2 regions of the Shewanella sp. SM68 genome follow, and region 1 is predicted to be linked to the other one. Evidence: riboswitches for the same ligand, from Rfam matches in the RefSeq annotation. Region 1 holds a riboswitch; the other holds the start of a gene.

Evidence for each region. A riboswitch is a leader RNA that binds a small molecule or an ion and turns the genes downstream of it on or off. The one in region 1 is predicted to bind thiamine pyrophosphate.
Region 2: it holds a riboswitch for thiamine pyrophosphate, as region 1 does, so the genes downstream of both, thiC (phosphomethylpyrimidine synthase ThiC) here and L5M40_RS07750 (TonB-dependent receptor) in region 1, are expected to answer to the same signal.

What each region holds. Positions count from the first base shown of each region.
Region 1 covers NZ_JAKKRU010000003.1:482,514-492,148, forward strand. The annotation lists gene deoD (purine-nucleoside phosphorylase) at 26-730, shown strand; gene tsgA (MFS transporter TsgA) at 781-1,956, shown strand; partial or broken gene L5M40_RS22585 (Crp/Fnr family transcriptional regulator) at 2,024-2,703, opposite strand; TPP riboswitch at 2,901-3,039, shown strand; gene L5M40_RS07750 (TonB-dependent receptor) at 3,094-5,313, shown strand; gene L5M40_RS07755 (hypothetical protein) at 5,411-5,671, shown strand; gene pnuC (nicotinamide riboside transporter PnuC) at 5,718-6,371, shown strand; gene L5M40_RS07765 (phosphotransferase) at 6,371-7,483, shown strand; gene L5M40_RS07770 (DUF6279 family lipoprotein) at 7,677-8,534, shown strand; gene L5M40_RS07775 (DoxX family protein) at 8,615-9,208, shown strand; gene L5M40_RS07780 (NAD(P)H nitroreductase) at 9,395-9,635, shown strand, end outside.
Region 2 covers NZ_JAKKRU010000001.1:364,563-374,197, reverse strand. The annotation lists gene L5M40_RS01615 (hypothetical protein) at 1-1,174, shown strand, start outside; TPP riboswitch at 1,342-1,440, shown strand; gene thiC (phosphomethylpyrimidine synthase ThiC) at 1,642-3,765, shown strand; gene thiE (thiamine phosphate synthase) at 3,768-5,720, shown strand; gene L5M40_RS01600 (HesA/MoeB/ThiF family protein) at 5,713-6,615, shown strand; gene thiS (sulfur carrier protein ThiS) at 6,617-6,820, shown strand; gene L5M40_RS01590 (thiazole synthase) at 6,822-7,586, shown strand; gene thiH (2-iminoacetate synthase ThiH) at 7,583-8,698, shown strand; gene L5M40_RS01580 (chemotaxis protein) at 8,801-9,064, shown strand; gene L5M40_RS01575 (putative metalloprotease CJM1_0395 family protein) at 9,070-9,635, shown strand, end outside.

The DNA of each region.
Region 1 (9,635 bases):
CATATTACCACATGAGGATAGAAAGATGACTGCTCATATTAATGCTCAACCTACTGATTTTGCTGAAACTGTTATTATGCCGGGTGATCCACTCCGTGCTAAATATATCGCTGAAACCTATCTCACCGATGCCGTAGAAGTCACGAATGTTCGCAATATGCTTGGTTACACGGGCTTTTACCAAGGACAGCGCATTTCCGTTATGGGTCATGGTATGGGGATTTCATCTATGGTGCTTTATGGCCATGAGCTGATTAATTATTTTGGCGTGAAACGCATTATTCGTATTGGCAGTTTAGGTGCAACACAAAAACATGTACAAATGCGAGATGTCATTTTAGCCCAAGCCGCAGGCACGGATTCACCTACTAACGCTAAGCGTAGTAGCGGCTACCAAATGGTGACTTCTGCGACCTTTTCTTTATTGCATAAAGCCTATACAACAGCGAATGAGAAAGGTATTAGTGTAAAAGTTGGCAATATCTTTAGTGGTGATCTTTATTACGATCCCGATGAAGATATGATCCCCGCACTTGAGCGTTTTGGGGTATTAGGTATTGATATGGAAGTGGCGGGGCTTTATGGATTGTCACACCAACAAGGTATCGAATCATTAGCCATTTTAACGGTATCGGATCATTGTTTAACCGGTGAAGAAACAACGGCAGAAGAACGCCAACTCTCTTTTAATAATATGATTGAGCTCGCGTTAGAAACCGCCCTCAATTAGGTTTAAAGCCATCCTTTGAACCCTTAGCATTTCACTTATGGAATGACATAATGAATAATAAAATTACTTTAACAGCCATCAGTTTTCTCGCCAATTTTATTATGGCGGGCTTTGCGACCCAATTTGGGATGTTGATTGAACCCATAGCTGAGAAATTTGCCGCTAATGTTAACGAAGTTGCATCAATCTTTTCATTGCTCAATGGTGGTGCACTCGCGGGGACGATTGCAGCATTTTTCTTTATTGAAAAAATGGGTATCAAAAGAATGACCTTGATAAGTTACAGTCTGGTTGCTCTTTCTGCTCTGGCTTTACATCTAACCAGTTTCCTACAAGTTGTGATGGTAGCAATGACCTTAATTGGTTTTTGTGGCGGTATCGGTTTATGTATTGCTGGTACGATTGTGGTGTCTGTGTGGCAAGAGAAATTACAAAGCACAATGTTAGTGGTGCAAGATGCGACGTTTAATATTGCAGGCGTTATTTTTCCATTGATAACGACTTATGCATTAACAAGTTCACTATCATGGAGTTATAGCTATTTAGCCGTAGGTTTAGTGGCGTTCGGTACAGTCATTATTACCTTGTTCACTCATTTCTCTATTTGCGAGCAATCTTCTACAACACAAGAGAAACAACAGTCTGAATGGAATCTCGGTATTATTAGTGGAGGTATTGGTTTATTTTTAGGAATGCTGGCTTTATATACTTTTTTAACTTGGGCACCTTTATTTGTAAAACAAAAATTTGATATTCCGTTTGAAGATGCCGGTAATATTATTACCCAGTATTGGTCCGCTGCGCTAATTGGGGCGTTAATTTCGACTGTGATTGTGACTCGTGTAAAAATTCACCATTTCTTAGTCGGTATTATTGCTTTAGCTATGGTGATCACCGCTGCCATTGTCAGTACCAATAATCTTAATTGGATAGCTTATTTAACCTATGGTTATGGTTTTGTGTGTGCTGCTCTTTATAATGCATTTATTGCTTATGGCGTGTCTTTTGTAAAAAAAGCCAGCAGCAAAAATGTGTCATATATACTTATTAGCGGAAGTGCAGGGGCGATGTTTAGCCCAGCCATCAGTTCTTTCTTTGAACGTATTATCGGATTACAAACTGTGATGTATGTGATTCCTTTGCTTTACGCAGCGATATTTATGCTATTGATCGTTTCAAGTCGGATGAAACCGGCTATGGAACAACACTCGCCATCGGTAAGTTAATTTACCTGTGCATCCATCCCACACTCGGTTGTTAAATTATGTCGAGTGTGGGTTATGCTGAAAGCGATTATATGCCTGCTTCAACAAATTTCTTGAGTGCGTTGAGATCACAAATCCGAATGCCATCTTTTCTCCGCTCAATTAAGCCTCGTTCCTCAAGATTTTGTAGCGCCCGACGGTAGACTCGGTCGGTAGTGCCAAATCGTTCAGCCTCTAAATAGCGTTTACTAAAGCCATCTACAGGCAAGTCATTTAAGTATTCATGATAAATATCAAATGCCACGTTATAACTGATGGGATAGAGCAGTCGCCGAGTAAAAATATCCACTGTGTCTTGGTAGTCAATCGCAATTGCACTAGCGAAGAATAGCGCGAGTTGAGGATGCTGACCGAGGCAATGTTGTAGTTTTTCAGCGCTAATCAACATGATTTCTATGGGTCACTGGCAATAATGTCTAGTTGACAGTGGTACTGGGTGAAGAACTCCATTTCGCCAAACAGTTGTGAATCACAATCAATAGTACCTAATTGAAAACACCGACCATTTCTCGCGGTATGGCCGAGTGATACGCGACCTTGCTTCACCAATACAAGTGATGCCATCGCTTCCCCCTGCGTCATGAGGTGAGCGCCTTTTTTGAGCATTTTTATTTCGCTGATACAGCTAAGTACAACCGCTTCAATAAGTGGATAGTCTTGCTCCCATCGCTGGCTATAACGTCCTTTCGATAAAGGTTTTAGCTGCATCGACTATTGTCCTCTTACTGTGTTCGAAATTGCGACCTTCTATAGCATTATCATGATAGGCGGTCAAATGGACGAAAGGATTTAGGCGGCTACTAAAGATATTTTCATCATACGAACTGAAGGGCAGTGGTTTTCGCGACATTTAATTGAATCGCAGAGATAAGAGTGCCCACTTTTTATTTCCGTCATGTATACTAGGCGCCGCCAAGGGGTGTTTGTTGTGCATTAATGTTACTCTGATTTTAACGTTAACGGCTGCAAACTGAGATGTCATCTGACGAACCCTTAGAACCTGATCCGGCTAATACCGGCGTAGGAATGGGCCAATCAACAGCACACTTCTGAATCGCTTATTCGTTGCCGGATCTCAAACATTATATTTGAGGTCCTATGTCAAACCGTAAAACGTCAAACCATCAATCTCCATTTTCAACCGTATCGCCAAGCTTATTTTTAGCCCGAGCGCCGCTGGCGTTAGCCATCGCCGCAGCGCTGAGCACCCCTGTTTTTGCACAAACCGACGCTATTGACAGACCCGATCCCAGCACTGAGATGGAAGTCATAGTGGTGACGGCGGATTTTCGCAGTTCAAGCTTAGAAAAAATGCCCTCCAGCATTACCGTTATCGACAGTCAAAAAATTCAAGATGAAAGTGCGCAACACTTTGAAGATCTGCTTAATTCTATCGCCAATTTTAACTGGTCAGGTGGAAGCTCGCGGCCGAAATATTTTCAAATTCGCGGTGTAGGAGAGCAGGAACAATACCAAGGCGCACCTAATTCTTCCGTGGGTTACATCATAGATGATATCGATTTATCCGGTATTGGTATGGTGTCGAGCATGTACGATTTACAGCAGGTCGAAGTGCTTCGTGGACCGCAGGGGACGCGTTACGGCGCGAATGCCTTAGCGGGATTGATTTATCTGAAGAGTAACGATCCAACTGATGTGTTTGAGCATGGCGGCGAAGTGTCGTTAGGCGATGATGATTTGCGCACTTTTAGCGGTTTCAGTTCTGGCCCATTAACGGATTCTGGCAAGCTGCTTTATCGTGTGTCAATGCAGCAACATCAGCAAAATGGTTACCACGATAATCTGTATTTAGACCGTGATGATACCAATGGTCGCGATGAATTCAGCGGCCGCGCTAAGCTGCGCTGGTATGCGACTGATGATTTGCAGTTTGATTTAACTGTGCTGCATGCCGATTTCGATAATGGCTATGATGTGTGGAGTTTAACCAATTCACCAACCCAGACAACATCGGATCAACCGGGTGTTGATAGCCAACGCACCACAGGCGCGGGTTTTAAAGCGACCTATTCTGGCGCAGAAAACTTCGAATTAACTTCGTTAACCTCTTTTGCCAATACCGATCACCATTACAGTTACGATGGCGATTGGGCTAACTCAGAATATTGGGCCTCTAAGCAATGCAATGATGACAATGGCAATCTGGCGCCGTGTCAATACGATTATTTTTGGGATAAAACGGGTCAGCGTAAAACCGCGTCGCAAGAGTTTCGCCTAAGTTCTACCGAGCAGGGCCGTATTTTTGCAGAGAGTACTGATTGGTTGCTTGGTGTGTATGCCATGAATCTGAAAGAAGATAACCAATTGTATTCTGAATACAATGCTTCGCCGGATGAAGTCTTAGACTCAGAGTATGAGGCGACAAACTATGCACTGTTTGGTCAGCTCGATACGGATTTGGGCTCAAATTATGCTTTATCTGTGGGGCTACGTTTAGAGCGCCGCAACAGCCATTACTCTGATACGAATAACGATAATTTCGACCCGAGCGAAACCATGTGGGGCGGTCATATTGCTGTGAGTAAAGTGCTGAACGACTCGCACAATGCTTATGTCCGAGTCGCACGCGGTTACAAGGCGGGCGGTTTCAACATGACTTTACCCGTCGAATTGAACGATAAAAAAGAGTTTAGTACTGAGACGCTCTATAACTATGAAATCGGCCTTAAATCCCATTGGTTAGCGGGACTTATCGATACTAATTTGGCGCTGTTCTATATGGACAGGCAAGATCAACAGGTGGCTGCATCACAGCAAGATCCCGATAAACCACAGCGTTTTATCTTGTTCACTGAAAATGCAGGCAGTTCGAATAACTATGGCGCTGAGTTAGATGCAACCTGGTATGCCACGGATAATCTGCAAGTTTACTCAAGCTTAGGTTGGTTAGAAACGGCCTACGGTGACTACCAGTATCAGGACAAATATGGCACTGAGGTGGATTTAACTGGCCGCGATCTAGCCCATTCTCCACATCTTACCTACAGCCTTGGTGGGACTTATCGTGCCAATTCGGGTTGGTTTGCTAACCTGAATCTTAGCGGTAAGAGTGAATTCTATTATTCAGACAGCAATGAATCCCGCTCTGAACCCTACACTATCGTCAATGCCCGTATAGGTTATGAGGCGAGCGCCTGGTCGGCATATTTATGGGGACGCAATCTGTTTAATGAAGAATACGGTGTGCGTGGCTTCTATTTTGGCAATGAGCCAGATAACGGTTGGGCGGAAAAACAATATATTCGTTACGGCGATCCGCGTCAGATTGGCGTAACCTTTAACGTTAAGTTTATGTAATAGCTCATTTTAAAGTGAGCATAATCATTTAAGTGTTAACTGAACTGTAGCCCAGTATTTGGGCTACAACCTTACTTCAGAATATCAAGGAATTAAAATGAAACTGACCGCAGAAATTAGCATGTATCCCTTTAATGAAAATTACCTCGATCCTATCAAGTGGTTTATTGGCCGCGTGGATAGCTATCCCAATATCGAGCGCGTGACTAATGCGATGGCAACTCAAGTGTGCGGCGATTATTTAGATGTGATGACTATGCTGGCGACCGAGATGCAAGCGGCCCATGAGAAGTGGGGCAAGGCGGTATTTGTGTGTAAGTTTATCGGTGGTGAGCTGAATTTAGCTCACAGCGAATAATGATTGACCGCCATGTAAGCGACAAATAGGCAATGAGAACAACACTATGACAGATTTATGGTTAACCTTGGTCGATAGCGTTAATACGGCCTTTGGTGAAGTCCATGTGATGACCGTATGGGAAGCACTCGCGGTATTGCTGGCGATGGCATATTTACTGCTGGCGATGAAGGCCAGTGTGTGGTGCTGGGCGGCGGCCTTTGCCAGTACCGCCATTTACACTGTGTTGTTTTGGAAGGTGTCGCTACTGATGGAGTCTGTGCTTAACGTCTATTACATGGCGATGGCGCTCTATGGATATTGGCTCTGGACCCAAGGTGGTGATAAGCATCAAGGCGTAAAAGTGACCACTTGGCCATTGAAAACCCATTTAAAGTTGATCGCAGCGACGGGCGTGATTTCGCTTTTGGTTGGTCACGGTATGGCGACGTATACCCAAGCCGCATTCCCGTATCTAGATGCGGCGACAACCTGTTTCGCCGTGATGACGACTTATTTAGTGGCAAAAAAGGTACTTGAGAATTGGCTTTATTGGGTGGTTATTGACATAGTGTCGATTTACCTTTACCTCAGCAAAGGCTTGATGCTGACATCCTTGTTATTCGTGCTTTATGTGGGGCTGGCGGTCGTGGGATATTTCCTGTGGCGAACCGCGTTAGTCGACGCCCGTGAAGCTAATACCTTGAAGTTACTCAGTTAATGCTCGATATAAACGCCTCGATGCAACGCTCAGCAGGCGAGCCATTCAAAGCACTTTACCCCATACTCAAAAGTGCTGGGCTAGTTAACGTGTTAAGTATTCATGAGCTTGCGGGCGGCTTAAGTAATCACAACTATAAAATCACTACGCCCGCAGGCAGTTATGTGCTGCGGGTGAATGCGGATGCGGCGGACAGTTTTTGCAACCGCCAGCAGGAGCGTTTTTACTGGCAGCAATTGGCTCAAGCTAAACTTGCTCCTGAACTGTTGTGGGTGAGCGAAGATGAGCGTTATTACCTCAGTGATTTTATTGAAAGTGATTATATTGAAAGTGACGATATTGAAAACGAGGTCTTAATCCACTGGCCAGCGTTAGAGCGCCAAACGAGTGCTGCTGATTTTGTGCTGGGGCAATCGACGTTTAACTATTCACAGTTTCCGGCAGCAGAACAAGCAACGCATCCTAACCAAGCCCATTGTTTGCTATTGGCGTTATTGCTGCAATTACGCGATCTGCCTACAGGGCCTTATGCTATTAGTATCACTGAGCAGTGGCAGGAATATCACCAGCAAATGCTTGCCTATCAGACTTCTGCAACATTTAGTGAGCCAGTATTAAGGCGTGCTGTGCCATTGAAGCAGGGTAGTGATATTGGTGATAGCAATACTCGTGATTGGAATGAGCGGGTGGCTAAGCTGCTTGCAATTCAAATTGAAATCAAACATTGGTGTGATGAGTTAGCAGCTTGCATAATCAAGCCGCAGTTTTGCCATCGTGATCTTAATCCCCATAATTTGTTACTCAAAAATAACCGCTTGTGTTGTATCGATTTTGAGTATGCGACGGCGTCGCATCCACTGTGTGAGTTAGCTGTAGTGTTAGCGACCCATGGGTTAACGGCCTATCAGCAAAGTCTGTTGGTGAAACAGTATCTGAGTGGACATCCTTATGTTACTGCACAAGCCGTAACGGCAGTACCTGCCGCTATTGACATGTATTGGGTATTTGCTTGCTACTGGGCATTATTGATGGCAGCGCAAACAGAACCCAGTTGTAGCGCCGACTACCTTGCTTGGTTTGATTGCTTCTGGCCGCTGATCACCCCCAAATAGCCATTATTGCGTGTGCTTAGTTTCCATCTGATGATAATGGCTCATTCCCTTATGGCATTGACCGCGCGATTGGTGGGACATGCGGGTAGAACATACTGAAAACCTTTATTAGACAAACTTGTTTGATATAAAAAGCAACTTTATATAGTCTCAAGCGTCTTATTAGCAACAATTCTAGGATGGATTATTCAGTATGAAAAAAGGCGTGATGCTACTTGTGTGTCTCTTAGGCTTAAGCGCCTGCTCCACTAAATTCAGTTACCATTTCCTTGACTGGGCCATCGGCTGGGAGCAAGAGGATTATGTTACCTTAGATAAATCTCAGCAAAAGGCATTCGATGCCCTCATTGAAAAATTTGTCATTTGGCACCAATCCAAAGAGTTAGCTCATTATGTGGTGCAATTGACCGAAGTCGAAGGCCTCATAAAAACCAATACGTTAACGCCAGTGCTATGGGCAGATCATGTGAATATTGCTAAGCGGCATTGGTTTCGATTGTTTGAGTTCGCCTTGCCCGAGCTTCTACCTATCATAATGTCTTTGTCCGATGAACAGGTGAAGCAGATCCTCACAAAATTACGGGAGGAAGAGCAGGAGCTTGTTAAAGAATTTGCGGGTAAAACCCCTGAACAGTTACAAAAAGATGCCGATGAAAACCTTCAAACCCAATTTGATGATTGGCTTGGAAGTGTAACTGCGGAGCAAAAAGTGCTTATTCACCAATATAATCAACAGCGTTTATCCACCTTAGATATGTGGCTTGAGTACAGACACGAATGGTTACGCCAGTTTGAGGTTGCACTGGGTCAGCGCGCTGATAAAGCATTATTAACCGAGCGTTTGACCTTGCTGATGACGCAGCCCGATGAGCTTAAGTCAGAGCAACATAAAGTGTTTTTACGTAAAAATACTGAGGCATTTGGGACTTTGCTGTTGGCGATGAATGCGAGCTTATCGGAGCAGCAGTCTAAGCATTTTTATAAAAAGTTAGGTGGACTCATTCAAGATCTCAAGGAGCTGAATCAGGAAGCGATTGAAAAAGAAGCCTAGGCCATGAAAGATTTATTGCCTTGCTAGGGTCTATTCCTGCAAGCCAATAAATCAGCCTACTAACTACTAATAGAGACCTTATGCTACTCGTATCCCTTTATCAGAAACTGCTCAATATGAGCCGCTATTTCGAAGGCTTAGCGCCATTAGCCCTTAGGATTTACCTTGCACCTGTGTTAATGCAAGCAGGCTATAACAAGCTCGCTCACTTTGAAGATACGGTTGCTTGGTTTGCCAATCCCGATTGGGGTTTAGGTCTGCCAATGCCAGCGTTAATGGCAGGACTGGCGGCGGGAACTGAGTTCTTTGGCGCTATCTTGTTACTGCTTGGGCTCGCGACGCGACTGATTTCAATCCCTTTAATGGTCACTATGTTGGTCGCCGCATTGACTGTGCATTGGCCAAATGGTTGGTTAGCGATTGCCGATGGTAGTTCTTGGCTTACGAATGACAGAGTGCTTGAGGCAGGGGATAAACTGATAAAAGCCAAAGAGTTATTGCAGGAGCACGGTAACTATGACTGGCTGACCAGTTCAGGTAATTTTGCTGTGCTTAATAATGGTATTGAGTTTGCGATCACCTATTTTATTATGTTGCTGGCGCTTTTTACCTTAGGCGGTGGTCGTTACACTAGCCTAGATTATTTCATCGCTAAGCGCTGTGGGATTAAGTAAGTCTTTCTCAAGCGGGCTCAATTGTTAACTGCATCGGATTTTCAAGCGCATTTAATTTTTAAGCACACTCGATTGTTAAGTGCACTCAACAAGTTAAATCCCACTCAAGCGGTGGGATTTTTTTATGCCTCTTTGTCAGCAATTTGCTATGCTTGAGCGCAATTTATATCGAACTAGGATAAGAACTTGGACGCTATTGAACTTTTACTCACTCGCCAATCAACCCCACGATTAACTGCTCCTGCTCCAGATGCGAGTCAATTAAAAATCATCTTAGATGCTGCCATTCGTGTGCCAGATCATGGCGCCTTAGCGCCATGGGAATTTATTATTGCCGTAGGAAAAGGGTTAGATACCTTGGCTGATATCTTTGTTGAGGCAGCGAAAGCGAGCGGCGCCGATGAGGATTTTGTCAATAAAGCTAAGG
Region 2 (9,635 bases), on a different contig from region 1:
GTTCAATAGCGATACAGGTCATTCAGCCTCTAAGCATGACATCAAAGGCATAGCTCAAGATAAAACCCAAGATTTGGTACTGCAAGAAATCCATGCTGAACATCAACATCAACATCAACATAAATTGGTTCCTGAGTCTGAATCCAAACCTGAACTGTCTAGGACAATACAAACTAGTGCTCAGGGATTGGGTACGGGATCCGTTTTGCGTGCTCGTCAGCCATATGTCAAAGAATTAAGTCTGTTATTTTTCGTACTCTTAGTGCATGTGTGTTTATTTTTACTTATCTGCATTTTGTGGCGCCCGCAGTTAAATCCCTTTGGATTGAAGGAAATAGAAAGCCGTGGCCCTAAAGTGGCAGCGATCAAGGCTTACTTTATTTATGCTCCCGCGGTAGAGAAGGCTGAAAGCGCTGCGCTAGAAACAGAGAGCAAGGCCGAGGATAAGACTGAAGCGACAAGTTCTGTTACGCCTACAATTGTTCCCACGCCTGCAACTCAAGTTAAGCCTCTGCCAATACTTGAAAAGGTCATGCCTGAAACAATAGCACCCGAAAAGGCCGTCTCTGAAAAAGTAGAGTCGGAAAAAGTGAAGCCGGATACAGTTAAACCGAACATCACTCAATCGAGCCAATCTCAATCAAAGAAAACTCAATCAATTGCCCCAAGTGATGAACAACCCACTGAAACGATGGCAACAAAACCAACGAATACGTTGGATACCTCAGAATTAAAGCCGCAGCTTGGCGTTAAGAGTTCGCCCGCAGCAGAAGGTGAGAGCACAATAGCGACAAGCTCAAGCATGAGTTTATTCACTCAGCAATATTTTGAACGTCAGCGCGAGCAAGCGCTCGATGATCTCGTCATTGAACAGGCCGATAAGTTCACCCGGAAATCGAATATGAGTGAAATGAGCCCAGAGATGGAAGTGTTATTTGTCCCTAACGCCGATGATTTCGGTGGCACGACGAGTCTGGATTTACCCTTAGATCCAAATCGGATTGTGCGTAAAGGGGATATTTGTTATCGCGTGGTACAAGTCGGCACTCAAGTTAATCCTAACGCCGAAAATTTAGGTTTTCCCATTAACTGCAGTGGCAAAAAAATCAATCAAGCTATTAATGATGCCATTCAATCTCGATTAAACAAAATGATGCTCAAACCCCATAAATAGTGACTTTCTTTTATGATTTATTTTCATTCTAATTATGGATTTTTTAGTTTAATTTTATTTAATCAATTAAAAACAATTAATTATGAATCTTTATTTTGGATTGGTGGTTAAGGTTTTTAATTGCTTTTTTCCTTGTTTGTTGCTGCCACTTCTGTCTATACTGCGCACTCATCTTGTCGGAGTGCCTCTTGGCTGAGACCGTTTATTCGGGATCCGTTGAACCTGATCAGGTTAAAACCTGCGAAGGAAACAAGCGTAATAACACACATTAAATCGCTAAAATAGACGGCTTGAACACCTGTTTACTCAGCAGTGTTTTAAGCCTTAATGTTTAGATTTAATCGTTATTGAGCAGGGTAACTCAATTTTTGAAGCCAGTGTTGGCCACAAAAGTTGATTGCCATGTCCAGCTATCAACAACTCAATTCTCCAGACAAGCAACTCCATTTTTTAACGTGAGATTGCTTATGTCCAGTTCAAACCCAAACCCAGCTGTAGCTGCCAATGCGATAGAAATCACAGCACCAGAATCGACAATCCCTAATAAATCGACAGTGCCTAATAAATCGGCTGAGTCTAGTCAATCAATCGTGCCTAAGGCGCCGAGTCGCCGCGAAACCCGTGCGCAGTCCCAAGCCTTTATCGATACGTTAGCGCCACTGCAACATCCTAATTCACAAAAGATTTATCTCGAAGGTTCCAGTGCCGATATTCGCGTTGGCATGCGGCAAATTCTGCAGACTGACACATTTGTCGGCGGTACTGATGATGCGCCTATCATGGAAAAAAATCCGCCAATCCGCGTGTATGATTGCGCCGGACCTTATTCCGATCCTGAGGCCGACATCAATGTGCGTCTAGGCCTTGGTAAATTAAGACAAAACTGGATTCTAGCCCGCAACGACACAGAGCAATTATCCTGCGCGACCTCAGACTTTACCCAACAAAGACTCGCCGACGACGGTTTAGATCATCTGCGTTTTGAGGCAGGCTCGAGTGCCATTGTCCGCCCACGCAGAGCGCTGCAGGGCAAACGAGTCAGTCAATTACACTATGCCCGTCAAGGGATTATCACGCCAGAAATGGAATATGTGGCGATCCGCGAGAACATGGCACTTGCGCAAGTACAGGATGAAATCCTCAATCGTAAAGCCAAGGGCGAAGCCTTTGGTGCCTTAGTCGGCGAACCGATTACCGCCGAATTTGTCCGCGCCGAAGTTGCCCGTGGCCGCGCGATTATTCCGCTGAATATTAACCATCCCGAAGCCGAACCTATGATTATCGGGCGTAACTTTCTGGTGAAAGTGAACGCCAATATCGGTAACTCGGCGGTGACGTCTTCCATCGAGGAAGAAGTGGAAAAGCTCGTCTGGTCTACCCGTTGGGGCGCAGATACGGTAATGGATTTATCCACGGGTCGTTATATTCACGAAACCCGCGAGTGGATCATCCGCAACTCACCAGTGCCCATCGGCACAGTGCCGATTTATCAAGCGCTGGAGAAAGTGAACGGCGTGGCAGAGGATTTAACGTGGGAAGTGTTCCGCGATACCTTGATTGAACAAGCTGAGCAAGGTGTTGATTACTTTACTATTCATGCTGGTGTGCTGCTGCGTTATGTGCCGATGACGGCTAAACGTGTTACTGGGATCGTTTCTCGCGGCGGTTCAATTATGGCCAAATGGTGCCTGAGTCATCACAAGGAAAACTTCCTCTACAGCCATTTTTGTGAGATCTGTGAGCTTTGCGTCGCTTACGATGTATCCCTGTCTTTAGGTGATGGTATGCGTCCCGGATCGATTGCCGACGCTAATGATGCAGCCCAGTTTGCAGAGCTTGAAACCTTAGGTGAGCTAGTCAAAATCGCGTGGGAATACGACGTACAAACCATTATCGAAGGGCCGGGACATATCCCGATGCAGCTCATTAAAGAGAACATGGACAAGCAGTTAGTTCACTGCGACGAGGCGCCGTTTTACACGCTTGGCCCACAAATCACCGATATCGCACCTGGGTATGATCATTTCACCTCCGGCATAGGCGCGGCCATGATTGCTTGGTATGGCTGCGCTATGTTGTGTTACGTCACGCCAAAAGAACACTTAGGACTACCGAATAAACAAGATGTTAAGCAAGGTTTGATTGCCTATAAGATTGCCGCCCATGCTGCCGATGTGGCAAAAGGTCATTCGAGTGCGCAAATTCGTGATAATGCGCTGGCAAAGGCGCGGTTTGAATTCCGCTGGGAAGATCAATATAACTTAGGGCTCGATCCTGAAACCGCGCGTGCTTATCACGATGAATCTTTACCGCAGGAATCCGCTAAAGTCGCGCATTTTTGCTCTATGTGCGGCCCTAAATTTTGTTCGATGAAAATCACCCAAGATGTTCGCGCCTATGCCGCTGGCTTAGAGGCGGCACAAGCGAAGGCGGAGCAAGTTGAAGCGGCTGCCCAAGCTATGCAAGTCACAATCAAGACGCCGCAGGAGTTGGAAGCGGCAATGGCGCTAAAATCGGCACAATTTGCTGCCTCGGGCGCCGAGATTTATCACGTTAAAGACAAGCTCGTCGCCGAAGCTGAGGAAGCCTAATGATGCTGGGTATTCATGGGGGGAAATTGCCCATGAATACCGAGCGCCCCGCGTTTGTCTGGACTATAGCCGGTTCAGACAGCGGCGGCGGTGCCGGTATTCAGGCGGACTTGGCAACGATTCAGGATTTGGGCTGCCACGGTTGCAGCGTGATCACCACAGTGACGGCGCAAAGCTCAGTGGCGGTCACTTTAGTCGAGCCCGTATCAGCGGCGATGTTAATGGCTCAGTTGACCACTTTACTTTCAGACTTGCCACCCAAAGCGATCAAAATCGGCTTACTGGCAGATCAATCTCAAGTCGCATTGCTGGCAGATTGGATCGCGAGTTTTAAAATCCACTATCCATCAGTGCCTGTGATTGTCGATCCTGTGATGGTCGCCAGTTGTGGTGATGCATTAGCAGTAGATAACAGTCAGGATATAAAAAGTACGGCTAAATCAGCCTTAGATTTTAGGCCTTTCAAAGGTTTAATCGAACTTATCACGCCCAATGTGCTTGAACTTGGGCGGTTAACTCACAGTGATGTTTCGACCAAATCGCAGTTCGTTGCTGCAGCACAGGCTTTATCCCAGAGTTTAGATTGCAGTGTGCTCGCTAAAGGGGGCGATGTGAGCTTCGGCAGCACTGACATTCTTGCTGATACTCATGCTAAAACTCACGATAACACTCATGCTCAAACTCAGGCTAATGTTCATGTTAGCACTCTCGATAGCAACGGCTGGGATTTTGAGCTTGCCGAGGATTATCTGGTTTGCCATCAAGTACGCGCTAGCTCTGAGCTGCATCAAAATGGGCGTTTCTGGTTGGCAAGCCCGCGGGTTAATACACGTCATAACCATGGCAGCGGCTGTACTTTGTCATCGGCCATTGCCGCCGTGTTAGCGCAGGGTTTTGTATTGCAAGATGCGGTGGTTGTTGCAAAAGCCTATGTGAGTCAAGGCTTAAGCGCGGCGATTGGTTTAGGGCAAGGTCCAGGGCCGTTGGCCCGTACGGGGTGGCCCAATGACTTGTCCCGCTATGCCAAGATAAATCTGTGTGATGGCAATTTTATTAGTTATCACCTCAACCAACATTTTGATGTTGGTAATGATTTAGTTGCAACAGTTTTTTCCGCAACAGATCAGGCAACCGCTCAGGTAAGAATAACTTCGACGCCAGCTCAATACATCTCATCCCACGGTTTTAAAGTGCTCGATGCCGATCTTGGTGTTTATCCCGTGGTGAGTGACTTAACCATGCTGGAGAGTTTGTTAGCTGCGGGCGTTAAAACCGTACAGTTACGGATAAAAACCGATTCAAGCGAGTCAACCGCTGCAGTGTTAGCCGAATCTGATTCAGGTAAGTCTGCGCTAGGTAGATGTGAGTCAGGCAAATCTAAGTCAGGCGAACCTGAGTTAATTGGCTCTGAATTAGAGGCAAAAATTCAAACGGCTATTGCCTTAGGCAAGCATTTTAATGCGCAGCTTTTTATCAATGATCACTGGCAGTTAGCGATAAAATACCATGCCTTTGGGGTACATTTAGGCCAAGAAGATCTCGCCGTTACCGACTTAGCGGCCATTCAAGCCGCGGGACTCGCGTTAGGTCTATCCAGCCACAGTTATTTCGAGTTGCTATTGGCGCATCAATACTCGCCATCCTACATAGCGCTTGGGCATATATTCCCAACCACGACGAAGCAAATGCCTTCTGCGCCCCAAGGGCTCGCAAAACTTAAGCACTATGTGGCGTTACTCCAAGACCATTATCCCTTGGTCGCCATTGGCGGCATCGACTTAGATAATCTGGCAAAGGTGAAAGCTACTGGGGTAGGCAATATTGCTGTGGTGCGCGCAATAACGAAAGCTAAGGATCCGTTAGCAGCGTTCGCAGAGCTGAGCCAAGCTTGGGAGCAATGTAGCTTGTCTGAAGAACTGGCTGTAAAGCATAAGTTGGTTGCAAAGCATGAGTAAAAAACCACCGCTTTCTCACGCAGACGTTCTCAGCGACGGAACACAAAGCGCTCATACACTCAGTGATGCTGATTTCATCCGCTATTCTCGGCAAGTCTTATTGCCAGAAGTCGGTGAGGCAGGGCAATTACAACTGGCCGACGCCAGCGTTGTTATTGTAGGGCTTGGCGGTTTAGGGCAATTGGCGGCGCAATATCTGGCCTGTGCAGGTATTAGTCGCTTGACCTTAATCGACATGGATAAGGTTGAAGTTTCGAATCTACCAAGACAATTGCTATTCACCGATGCCGACATTGGACTCAATAAGGCGCGAGTTGCCAAGCAAAAGCTTAAAGGCTTAGCGCCGCAGTGCACTGTTACTGCCCATGAAACAGCATTTAGTGCTGAGACATCAGCTCATCACTTCGCTGAGGTTTTACAATTAAAACAACAGGGTAAAAGAGTGCTCGTGCTTGACTGCACTGATAACTTTGCGACTCGCCAATCCATTAATCGCTGCTGTATCGAAGCTGCTTTGCCTTTAGTCAGTGCATCAATCGCAGCATTTAGCGGTCAATTGTTTGCAGTCAATCAAATGCAGCTCCCCTCTGGCGGTTGCTATCACTGTATTTTCCCCGCACAGACAAGAGTGTCGCAGAGCTGCAGTACCCAAGGTGTACTCGGCCCCAGCGTGGGCGTGATGGCGTCAATGCAATCTTTGGTGGCTATACAACTCTTGCTGAGTGTGGACAGCGGTTGTGATGAACCGAAAAATGCCTTGTTGGGGCGTTTTTGGCGCTTCGACGCTAAGTCACTTGCATGGACAGCTGCGGTATTAACGCGGGATCCCCACTGTGACGTGTGTGGTCCCAAAGGGGCTTATCTATCATCAAATAAAGATAGTCTTGAGGTTTGATATGATTTTAATTCACATAAACAATATCCCGCAGTCGTTATCTGAACCGACGTCACTCGCGGCTGTGATCCTCGCGCAAGATATAGCCCTCGATTCGGTTGCTATCTTGTTGAATGCTGAGGTGGTTCCGCGCAACCGCTGGCAATCTATTCTCTGCCAACATGAAGATAAATTAGAACTTTTCTCAGCTGTAGCGGGAGGCTAGTATGTTAAAGATTGCCGATGTGGAGTTTGAGTCGCGGTTATTTACAGGAACGGGAAAGTTCAGTAATAGCCAAGTGATGATCGAGGCGGTAATGGCTTCAAAATCGCAGTTAGTGACAGTTGCGATGAAAAGAATTGATTTTAAAATGGGGCTTGATGATTTACTCACGCCGTTACGTCAAGCGGGTGTACGGCTATTGCCTAACACTTCGGGGGCGCGAAATGCCAAGGAAGCGGTGTTTGCGGCTGAGCTTGCCCGTGAAATGCTGGGAACTCATTGGATTAAGCTCGAAATCCACCCCGATCCTAAGTACCTGATGCCCGATGCAATTGAAACCTTAGCAGCGGCCAAGATTCTCTGTGATAAAGGCTTTATCGTGTTGCCCTACGTGCATGCCGATCCTGTGCTGTGCCGTCGCTTGGAAGAGGTGGGCTGCGCTGCGGTTATGCCACTGGCGAGTCCGATTGGCAGTAATCAAGGTTTAGTCACTGAAAGCTTTTTAAAAATCATCATAGAGCAGGCGCGGGTGCCAGTGGTGATCGATGCCGGCATTGGCGCACCTTCGCAGGCTGCGCGGGCAATGGAGCTGGGCGCCGATGCGGTGCTCGTTAACACCGCCATCGCCAGCAGCGCGTCGCCGATAGTGATGGCCGAGTGCTTTAAGGAGGCGGTGCAATGCGGTCGGCGAGCCTTTGAAGCTGGGCTTGGCCGAGTACAAACGGGCGCGGTACAGACCAGTCCTCTGACGGGATTTTTAAATCAATGAGTTTTGTAGCGGAATTTGCCAACATCCCACGGGATAAACTGTTACTCGATTTGTATTCTTGCACAGCCCAAGATGTCGAGCGGGCGTTAGTGAGTCCAGTAGGGGATTTACGCAGCTTACTGGCCTTGTTATCACCTGCGGCTGAACCTTATATCGAAACCATGGCACAACATTCAGCGGCGCTTACGCGGCAGAGATTTGGCGCGAATCTGGGCATGTATTTACCGCTATACGTCTCGAATCTGTGCGCTAATGAATGTGATTACTGTGGTTTTAGCATGAGTAACAAACTCAAACGCAAGACCTTGAATGAGCAGGAGTTGATGGCCGAGATGGTCATTATCAAAAATAGGGGGTTCGATTCTATTTTACTGGTGTCGGGTGAGCATGAAACTAAGGTCGGTATCGATTACTTCAAACAAATTTTACCATTGGTAAAGCAGCAATTTAGCCATGTGGCGATAGAGGTCCAGCCCATGAGTGAGGACCATTATCGCCAGTTAGTCGTGCTAGGTTTAGATGCTGTGATGATTTATCAGGAGACCTATCAGCCAGAGACTTATGCTAGCCATCATTCCCGAGGTAAAAAAATGGATTTTGCCTATCGCTTAGCAACACCGGATAGAGTTGCGGCGGCGGGCGTTGATAAAATTGGTCTTGGAGTGTTACTGGGGCTGGATGATTGGCGTTTAGATGCGTTAATGATGGGATATCATATTGACTATTTAGAGCGTCGCTATTGGCGCACTCGCTTTAGTATTTCGCTGCCAAGGTTAAGGCCTTGTACTGGCGGGATCACCCCAAAAGTTATGCTATCGGATTTAGGTTTAGTACAAATGATTTGTGCATTTAGACTTTTTAATCATCAGCTTGATATCAGTATGTCGACAAGGGAAAGCCCTGAGCTGAGGGATAATCTTTTACCACTTGGAATTACTCAAATCAGTGCGGGTAGTTCGACACAACCGGGCGGCTATCAAGCACCCGACAGTCAACTCGATCAATTTGAGATAAGCGATGATCGCAGCGTCGAGCAAGTCATCGAACAGATGCAACGGCAGGGTTTTAATCCCGTATTTAAGGATTGGGAAGCCAATTGGATCACAGGATAAATAAGACCGTAAATAAATGGTGAGAATGCGGATAAAACCTGTACTTTTGCAGGTAATTGGTCAATAATTAACCCATTAATCACAGCGTGCAGGAATACCGTTATGCAAATCCAATCTGCTTATTCATCCGGTCTGCAAGGCTTGCAAAGTGCTCAATCTGGGCTCACTCAAGCAACAATAGATGTGGCTAAACCTACACCGACTCAAAGTGCGGCTCCGGCTGAATCTACAAGAGATGTTGCGCAGCCTGATAAAACCTCGGCATTACTTAACGCTAATGAGTCATTAAGACAAGGGGAAGCGTCAACAGAAGTGATTGAAACTGATTCTGAAACGATAGGTTCGATCATTAATATTAAGGTGTAAATATCATGTCGGTTGTGGCGCTATCACCTAAGGTTGGAGCGCCATCCTCTTCATTTTCGGCACATGATAAGATGCTCAGCTCGAATCTAAGCCAGAGTCAAAGCCAGAGTCAAAGCCAGAGTCACGCTAATAGCACTTATCAAGGAGCCAGCGCTCACACTGCAGGCTCCGCAAAAATTGAAGCGAGTGGTGTCCATGAACTACAGGTTACTGGAACTTCATTTGCTCCAGTTCAAGCCACGCCTATTACTTCATTAGCTGCTAACGTTTCCCAATCTCTCCACTCATCACCGAATGTGTCTTTTGCTGCTTCTAGTGCTGTTTCATCAACTGCAGCACCTGTACTTCCTGTACTGAATGGTGCAAGCCAAGCACCCAAGATCGATCCTTTTTCCGTACCAACGCCAAGGAGCAATCCTCAGGTAAATACGTTAAATGATCGAGCGAGCTTACATGCCGATGCGAGTTTTAGTTTGTTAACAGGACCAAGATCCATTTCTGGTGTACGCGGGGGACAGATTGCGGCACCTATTTCTACTCAGGTATTTTCGCCAGTCGCGGGTACGAGTAA